One region of the Stenotrophomonas sp. 220_Sma genome, then DNA from elsewhere that is predicted to be linked to it. Evidence: riboswitches for the same ligand, from Rfam matches in the RefSeq annotation. Region 1 holds a riboswitch; the other holds the start of a gene.

What was found. Region 1 has a riboswitch for glycine ahead of ACZLIB_RS20540 (trimeric intracellular cation channel family protein). Riboswitches for the same ligand answer to the same signal wherever they lie in the genome.
Region 2: another riboswitch for glycine. It lies ahead of gcvP (aminomethyl-transferring glycine dehydrogenase); the one in region 1 lies ahead of ACZLIB_RS20540 (trimeric intracellular cation channel family protein).

The regions. Positions count from the first base shown of each region.
Region 1 covers NZ_CM151348.1:4,404,026-4,408,430, reverse strand. The annotation lists gene ACZLIB_RS20550 (multidrug efflux RND transporter permease subunit) at 1-849, opposite strand, end outside; gene ACZLIB_RS20545 (MdtA/MuxA family multidrug efflux RND transporter periplasmic adaptor subunit) at 846-2,012, opposite strand; gene ACZLIB_RS20540 (trimeric intracellular cation channel family protein) at 2,298-2,915, opposite strand; glycine riboswitch at 3,000-3,103, opposite strand; glycine riboswitch at 3,117-3,206, opposite strand; gene ACZLIB_RS20535 (GIY-YIG nuclease family protein) at 3,247-3,513, shown strand; gene ACZLIB_RS20530 (hypothetical protein) at 3,587-4,000, shown strand; gene ACZLIB_RS20525 (nuclear transport factor 2 family protein) at 4,069-4,405, shown strand, end outside.
Region 2 covers NZ_CM151348.1:3,634,842-3,639,246, reverse strand. The annotation lists gene gcvP (aminomethyl-transferring glycine dehydrogenase) at 1-2,068, opposite strand, end outside; glycine riboswitch at 2,131-2,233, opposite strand; gene ACZLIB_RS17100 (multidrug effflux MFS transporter) at 2,534-3,760, shown strand; gene ACZLIB_RS17095 (siderophore-interacting protein) at 3,903-4,405, shown strand, end outside.

The DNA of each region.
Region 1 (4,405 bases):
CACCAGCACTGCCGGCGTGGTACCGCTCCAGGCGGCCAGCTGCCGGTTCTCGGCGCCATCGGTAATGGTGGCTACATCGCCCAGCCGCAGCGGCGCGCCGTCGCGCCAGGCCAGTATCAGGGCACGGTACTCATCCACGCTGCGCATCTGATCGTTGGCATCGAGCATCACCGCGCGGATCGGGCCATCGAAACTGCCCTTGGGCAGGTTGACGTTGGCGGCGGCGATGGCGGTGCGGATGTGGTCCATGCCCAGGTTGTTGGCGGCCAGCGCCGCTGGATTGACCTGGATGCGCACCGCCGGGCGCTGGCCACCGGCCAGGCTGACCAGGCCGACGCCGGGCAACTGCGCCAGGCGCTGGGCGATGCGCGTATCCACCAGATCGTGCACCTGCGGCAGCGACAGGCCTTGCGAGGTCACCGCCAAGGTCAGGATGGGGGTGTCGGCCGGGTTGACCTTGCGGTACACCGGCGGCACAGGCAGGTCCCCGGGCAGGAAGCTGCCCGCCGCGTTGATGGCGGCCTGCACGTCCTGCTCGGCCACACCCAGCGACACCTCCAGCCCGAACTGCAGGGTAATGACCGAGGCGCCACCGGAACTGGTCGACGACAGTTGTTTCAGGCCGGGAATCTGCCCGAGTTGGCGCTCCAGCGGTGCGGTGATGGTGCGTGTGGTCAGTTCGGGGCTGGCCCCCGGATACAGCGTGGTGATCTGGATGATCGGGTAATCGACCTGCGGCAGCGCGGCCACCGGCAGCAGGCGATAGGCCAGCACGCCGGACAGCAGCAGCGCCACCATCAGGAGAGTCGTTGCGACCGGGCGCAGGATGAACGGGCGCGAGAGGTTCATGCGCCGGCCTTGGTCGCGGCCTCCTCGGTGATGATCTCCACCGCCGTGCCGTCTTCCAGCCCGTCGATGCCTTCAATCACCACCTTGTCCCCTGCGGCCAGCCCGGAGCGCACGGCCACGCGTCCATCATCGGCTGGACCGAGCACCACGGTGCGGCGTTGTGCCTTGCTGTCCTTGTCGACGATATGCACGTAGTTGCCCTGGCTGCCGAACTGCACGGCGGCATCGGGAATCAGCAGCGCGGGCTGCTCGCCCAGCTGCAGGCGGACGTTGACGAACTGGTTGGGGAACAGCGCCAGATCGTGGTTGTCGAAGTGCGCACGCAGTTTCAACGTGCCGGTGGTGGTATCGATGCGGTTGTCGACGCTGGACAGCGAGCCGCGGGCCAGCTGCCGGCGTTCTTCGCGGTCCCAGGTTTCCACCGCCAGTGCCGGTTGCGCCTGCACGGCATCGAGCAGCGCAGGCAGCTCGGGTTCGGGCACGGTGAACAGCACGCTGATCGGCGCGGTCTGCGCCAGCGTCACCAGGCCTTCGGCATCGCTGGCGCGCACCAGGTTGCCCACGTCCAACCGGCGCAGCCCGACGCGGCCACTGACCGGCGCGGTGATGCGGGTGTACTGCAGCTGCAGGCGCGCTTCATCAACAGACGCCTGATCGCTGAGGCGGCGGCCCTGCAGCTGGCGCACCTTGCTCTGCTGGTCGCTCAGTTCCTGCCCGGACACGTAGTTCTGCTTCTGCAGTTCGCGGTAGCGCTGCAGCTGGCGCTCGGCGTTTTCCAGCTCGGCCAGATTCTGCTGCTGGGTACCCTGAGCCTGTGCCAGCTTCACTTCATACGGGCGCGGGTCGATCTGCGCCAGCAGATCGCCGGCCTTCACCTGCTGGCCTTCCTGGAAATGCAGCCGCAGCAGTTCGCCATCCACGCGGCTGCGTACCACCACGCTGTGCAGCGGGGTGACCGTACCGACCGCCTTCAGGCGCAGCACCAGCGGCTCGGCGCTGGCGCGTGCCACGCGTACCGGCACCGTCTTGCCCGGCGCATCGTCGCTGCTGCCGGCGCCGTTCCGGGGCCACAGCCACCACGCCAGAACGGCGACGAGGGCGATGGCCAGCACCGCCCACAACAGGCGGGCACGACGGAAGCGGGAATTTTCGGCGACAGACATGGGGCATCCTGCGCCCTGCGCGCGCAGGGACATGCGGGCCCGTCGGCGCGTTCACGGCACCACGGGCAGCGGGGAGGGAGTTGTCTGGCGGGGCCGCGGGCGCGGCGTGGCTGGATGCCGTCGCGGCAGCGACGGGGTGACAATGGTAGCCAATCACCCCGGTCAATGCCGCATGACCATGGTCATGCAACGCATTCGGTAGTGCCGGCCGCTGGCCGGCAACCTGCCGGAATCTGCGGGCGCGTGCCGTGTTGCCGGCCAGCGGCCGGCACTACCGTCAAACAATCAATGCACTTCGTCGTGATAGACGAACTTCGGCATTTCCCAGCGGTAGTGGATCGCCAGCAGGCGCAGCGCGAAGCCGCCGCCGAGGCAGCACAGGATCGCGGTGGCGTCGGCCACGCCCCAGTGCAGCAGCAACAGGTAGGCCGCGCCGGTCAGCAGCGCGATGATCGCGTACAGCTCCTTCTGGAAGATCAGCGGCACCTCGTTGCAGAGAATGTCGCGCAGCACGCCGCCGAAGGCGCCGGTCAGCATGCCGGCGATCAGCACGATCGGCATGGCATGGCCGGCCTCGCGCGCGATCGAGCAGCCGATCAGGGTGAAGGCGATCAGGCCCAGGCCATCGAGCACCAGGAAGGTGCGGCGGAAGTGGTGCATCCAGCGCGCCACCCAGGTGGCGATCAGCGCCGCGCACACGGTGAAGCCCAGGTACTCGGGATGCTTCACCCAGCCCAGCGGGTAGTGGCCGAGCAGGATGTCGCGCAGCGAACCGCCCCCGAGGGCGGTGACGCAGGCGATCATGACCACCCCGAACAGGTCCATGCGGCGACGGCCGGCGGACAGCGCGCCGGTCATGGCTTCGGCGGAAATGGCGATCAGGTAGATGATGGACAGCAGCATGGGACAGGCTCCGGGCGCGGTGGGGCCGGCCATGCGCGACTACCGCCACTGCCTGCGCAATGACGGGATGACGATGACCGGTGCCGCTCCCGCTGTCCTTTTGCCTGAGAGTTCAGCGGCGTTGGCCGCGTGCCCCTTCGGCGGATCGTCCCGGGCGTGCCCGGTGACCTCTCTCCAGCTCGGCGAGTCGAATGCATGGTTGGTGGGATTCCAGCCCACCGGCCTGAGCGATCATGGGAGCCTGCGCCTTCGGCGGGCGCCAGCGCGGCGCCTCTCTCCTGCATTCGGGCGCCAGTATATCCGCTGCAGTGCAGCACGGCATAATCCGGGCATGGCCCCGTCCCTCCGCCCGTGGTTCCTGTACCTGCTCGAATGCCGCGATGGCAGCTACTACGCCGGCATCAGCACCGATGTGGAGGCGCGTTTCGCCGCCCACCAGGCCGGCAAGGGCGCGCGCTACACCCGGGCACGGCCGCCACTGCGCGTGCTGGCCGTGCGCGAGTACCCGGACCGGGCCGCCGCCTCGCGGGCCGAGTGGCAGCTCAAGCAGCAGCCGCGCGAACGCAAGCTGGCCTGGCTGCAGGCCCCGGTCCTGTAGATCCACGCCATGCGTGGATGGTGTGCTGGGCCATGCCATCATCGCCACATCCATCGACACAGGAAGCGGTCCGATGAAATCCTGCTGGATGCTGATGTTGACGTTCTGTATCCCCCTGTCGGCCTGCGCCCAGACTCCGCCACCGCTGCAGCACGGGCAGATCGGCAGCGCCGCCGAACTGGCCGCACAGCGCGGCCCGGACACGCCCGAGCCCATCCACCTGCGCCGCGACCAGGTGCCGCCCGATCTGGTCGACCTGATCCCGCTGGCCGAAAAATGGGGCATCGGCGATGACCTGCTGCGCGATGAGATGCAGGAACATGCCACCGACGCGGAAAAGCGCGCGATAGCTGATGCGCTGAAGCATCGGCATGCGCGCATCTCCGCCTGGCTCGACAGTTTCCCGCAGGGCCAGCCGATGACCGACGAAGCGGCCGCGTTCCTGTACATGCAGCTGAGCGTCGACGAAATGGGCCTGATGCAGTAGATCCACGCCATGCGTGGATGCGGCTTGCCCATGCGATGATCGCCCCGCGCCCAGAGCCGGAGACCCGGATGTCCACGATTGCCCTGCTGTTCGCTCTTTCCGCAGCAACGAGCCCTGCCGCCGACCCGGCCACCATCGCGGCCATCGAAGCCACCTGCCACGATTACGTCGACGGCCAGCTGGAGGCCGACCCGCAGCGCGTCGCCCGCTCCCTGCACCCGGACCTGGCCAAGCGCGCGGTGCTCGGCGAGACACCCGACGAGCGACTGGGCCTGCGCCGCATGTCGAAGGAAGAGCTGGTCTCACTGACGAAGCAGGGCGCGTTGAAGACCCCGAAGGATCAATGGAACCGCCGCTGCACGGTGCTGGACGTGACCGGCAACGCGGCCTCGGTGCGGCTGGAAA
Region 2 (4,405 bases), 770 kb from region 1:
TGCCCGGCTTGGCCACGCCCACCAGGGCGTTCATGTTGGCACCGTCGGTGTACACCTGGCCGCCGTGCTGGTGGATGATCTCGCAGATCTCCACCACCTCTTCCTCGAACACGCCGTGCGTGGACGGGTAGGTCATCATGATCGCGGCCAGGCGGTCGCTGTACTTCTCGGCGTTGAGGCGGATGTCCTCGACGTCGACGTTGCCGTTGGCATCGGTCTTGGTCACCACCACCTTCATGCCGCACATCTGTGCCGAAGCCGGGTTGGTGCCGTGTGCCGAATCCGGGATGAGGCAGATGTCGCGGTGGCCTTCGCCGCGCGAGCGGTGGTAGGCGCGGATCGCCAGCAGGCCGGCGTACTCGCCCTGTGCGCCGGAATTCGGCTGCAGGCTGACCGCGTCGTAGCCGGTGCATTCGACCAGCATCGCTTCCAGCGTGTCGATCAGTTCCTTGTAGCCCAGCGCCTGGTCGGCCGGCACCAGCGGGTGGATCTGCGAGAACTCCGGCCAGGTCACCGGGATCATCTCGGCGGTGGCGTTGAGCTTCATGGTGCACGAGCCCAGCGGGATCATCGTGCGGTCCATTGCCAGGTCCTTGTCGGCCAGCGAACGCAGGTAGCGCAGCAGCTCGTGCTCGCTGTGGTGGGTGTTGAACACCGGGTGGGTCAGGAAAGCGGACTGGCGCAGCAGGCCGGCCGGCAACGCGTCGGCGGTGCTGGCATCCAGCGCGTCGACGTCCAGCGTGGCACCGAACACGGCAGCCACGGCCACGATGTCGGCGCGGGTGGTGGTTTCGTCCAGGCTGATGCCGACCGAGTCGCTGTCGATCGCGCGCAGGTTGTAGCCGGCGGCGCGGGCCTTGGCGTGGATCTCATCGGCATGCACGCCGGTGACATGCAGGGTGTCGAAGAAGTCACCACCGACCTGCACGCCGGCGTTGCGCAGCGCGGCGGCCAGGATCGAGGCCAGGCGATGGGTGCGGCGGGCGATGCGGGTCAGGCCGTCCGGGCCGTGGTAAACGGCGTACATCGAGGCCATCACCGCCAGCAGCACCTGTGCGGTGCAGATGTTGGACGTGGCCTTCTCGCGGCGGATGTGCTGCTCGCGGGTCTGCAGGGTCAGGCGGTAGGCCGGGTTGCCCTGCGCGTCGATCGAGACGCCGATCAGGCGGCCCGGCATCGAGCGCTTGTAGGCGTCACGGCAGGCCATGAAGGCGGCGTGCGGGCCACCGAAGCCGAACGGCACGCCGAAACGCTGGCTGTTGCCGACCACGATGTCCGCGCCCCATTCGCCCGGAGCGGCCAGCAGGGTCAGGGCCAGCAGGTCGGTGGCCACGGCCACCAGGCCGCCGCGTGCGTGCACGGCATCGACCAGCGCCTTGTAATCGCCCACCTGGCCGAAGGTATCCGGATACTGCAGCAGCAGGCCGAAGGCTTCCGCTTCCAGCGCTTCGGCCGGAGTGCCGACGCGCAGCACGATGCCCATGGGCTCGGCGCGGGTGCGCAGCAGTTCCAGCGTCTGCGGGTGCACGGCGTCGTGCACGAAGAAGGTGTCCGACTTCGACTTGGCCGAACGCTTGGCCAGGGTCATCGCTTCGGCGGCGGCAGTGGCTTCGTCCAGCAGCGAGGCGTTGGCGATTTCCATGCCGGTGAGGTCGGCGCACAGGGTCTGGAAGTTGATCAGCGCTTCCATGCGGCCCTGCGAGATTTCCGCCTGGTACGGGGTGTAGGCGGTGTACCAGGCCGGGTTTTCCAGGATGTTGCGCAGGATCACGTTCGGCGTGTGGGTACCGTAGTAGCCCTGGCCGATGAAGCTGCGCAGCACGGTGTTCTTGTCGGCGATCGCACGGATCTTCGCCAGTGCCTGCACTTCGGTCATCGATTCCGGCAGTGCCAGCGGCGCCGGCGACTTGATCTTGGCCGGTACGATGGCATCGGTCATGCCATCCAGCGACGCGTGGCCGACGACATCGAGCATCTGCGCGATCTCGGCGTCGTTGGGGCCGATGTGGCGCTCGACGAACGCATTGTGGTGCTCGAGCTCACGCAGGGAAGGGGTGTTCTGGGACATGGCGAAGGATCCGTCAGGAAAGGGCACACGCACGGGCACAAGCCGCCGGTCGGCGGTCTGCGGGGCGCCCCTCTGTCCTTTTGCCTGAGAGTTTGGAAGCGCGGCGAACCGCAGCTTCGTGCCCCTTCGGCGCCGGATCGAACCGGTCTCTCCAGAGTTGTGTTACGGGTGGTATCGGGCCTGAGCGATTACGGGCGTTGCGCCTTCGGCAGCGGTGTTCCGCTTCTCCCACCGTGTTGCCCGCCGATTATAGCCCGTTGCGGGCGCGCCGGCCGCCTCCAGGCATGGCCGCCGCGCCTGAATGGCCGATGGCCCGGCCGTGCGTTTTGTGCACCGCTGCATGGCATCGGGCGCAATCCCCACCTATGATGGGTGGATACCCGAATTAATCTGGCGCCGTCCCTGCTGCAGGGGGACCGGCGCCCGCCGTGCGTGCCGCGCATGGCCCTGCCGGACGCCTTCTCCATGACCGCCGCTGTTGCTCCTTCCACCCGCCGCATGGCCCTGCTGCTTGCCGGCCTGGCCATGTTCGGTCCGTTCTCGATCGACACCATCTTCCCGGCGTTCCCGCAGCTGGCCCAGCGCCTGGCGGTGGACGAAGTGGCGGTGCAGCAGACCATCAGCGTGTACCTGCTGTTCTACGGCCTGATGAGCCTGGCGCACGGCCCGCTGTCCGATGCCTGGGGCCGCAAGTGGGTGATCCTCGGTGGCCTGGTGGTGTTCGTCGGCGCCTCGGTCGGCTGCGCGCTGTCCACCGACCTCACCACGCTGCTGGCGTTCCGCGCGCTGCAGGGCCTGTCGGCAGGTGTCGGCATGATCGTCGGCCGAGCGGTGATCCGCGACCTGTACCACGGCCACGACGCGCAGCGACTGATGAGCCAGGTGTCGATGCTGTTCGGCATCGCCCCGGCCATCGCACCGATCATCGGCGGCTGGATCCTGCTCAGCGGCGCCGGCTGGCCACTGATCTTCTGGTTCCTGGTGGTGTTCGGGCTGGTCCTGCTGGCGGCCACTGCGCGCTACCTGCCGGAGACCCATCCGGTTGAAGCGCGCGTGCCGTTGTCGCCGCGCACGTTGATGCGTGATTACCTGCGCATCGGCTTCAACCCGCGCTTCCTGCGCCTGGCGCTGGCCGGCAGCATCGGCTTCGGTGGCATCTTCCTGTACATCTCCTCGGCGCCGGTGTTCGTGATGCAGCACCTGCATCTGGGCGAGGGCGGCTTCGCCTGGCTGTTCATCCCCACCATCGGCGGCATGACCACCGGCTCGTTCCTGTCTGGGCGCATGGCCGGGCACACCACGCCTACCCGCCAGGTCGCCATCGGTTTCGGCCTGTGCGCGCTGTCGGTGCTGTTGAACGTCGGCTACGTGGCGCTGGCCCCGCAGTTCGTGCTGCCGTGGGCGGTGCTGCCGATCTTCCTGGGCGGCATGGGCATGGCGCTGATCTTCCCGATCCTGGCGCTGGCGGTGCTGGACATGTACCCGCACCAGCGCGGCCTGGCCTCGTCGCTGCAGGCCTTCGTGCAGCTGATGATCAGCACCGTGGTGGCCGGCGTGGTGTCGCCGCTGCTCAGCGCCAGCCCGCTGCACCTGGCCTTGGGCCAGGCCGCGTTCTTCGGCGCCGGCTTCGTGTTCTGGTACTGGGAACACCAGCGCGAGCGCGCGGCGCAGGCAGCCTGCACGGGCCATTGAGCAGCGCGCAGGGGTAGGGCGGACGGGGATGCCGGCACATCCTTGCAGCCGCGGACAACCGGACTAGGCTGGGCATTCCAGCCAGCCGGTGCGTGGATGCACGACAGCCAGCCAATCCGATGTCGTTGCATGAGGTTCCCCCATGGCTGCGCAGCAGACCTACCGCCTGTTCGAGGTGGCGCTGAAGGAGCGCCGCGTTCTCTCCCCTTCCCTGGACCGCATGGTGTTCACCGGTGCCGACGTGGCGCGGATGAAGACCGAAGGCCCGGACCAGCGGATCAAGGTGTTCTTCCCCTTGCCCGGCCAGGAGGTGCCACAGGTCCCCAGCGGCGAGGACTGGTACCCGCGCTACCGGGCGCTGCCGGACGATCAGCGCCCGCCGATGCGCACCTACACGATCCGCCAGCTACGCGCCGAGCAGGGCGAGGTCGACGTCGATTTCGTCATCCACGGCGTGACCGGGCCCGCTTCACGCTGGGCCATGCATGCAAGGCCGGGAGACCGCGTGGTGCTGCTGGCCCCGGACGCCGACTGCGCCGAGAGCAGCGAAGGCTGGGAGTGGAAACCGCCGGTAGGGATTGGCCAGGTACTGCTGGTGGCTGACGAGACCGCCTTGCCGGCAGTGGCCGGCATCCTCGAGGAACT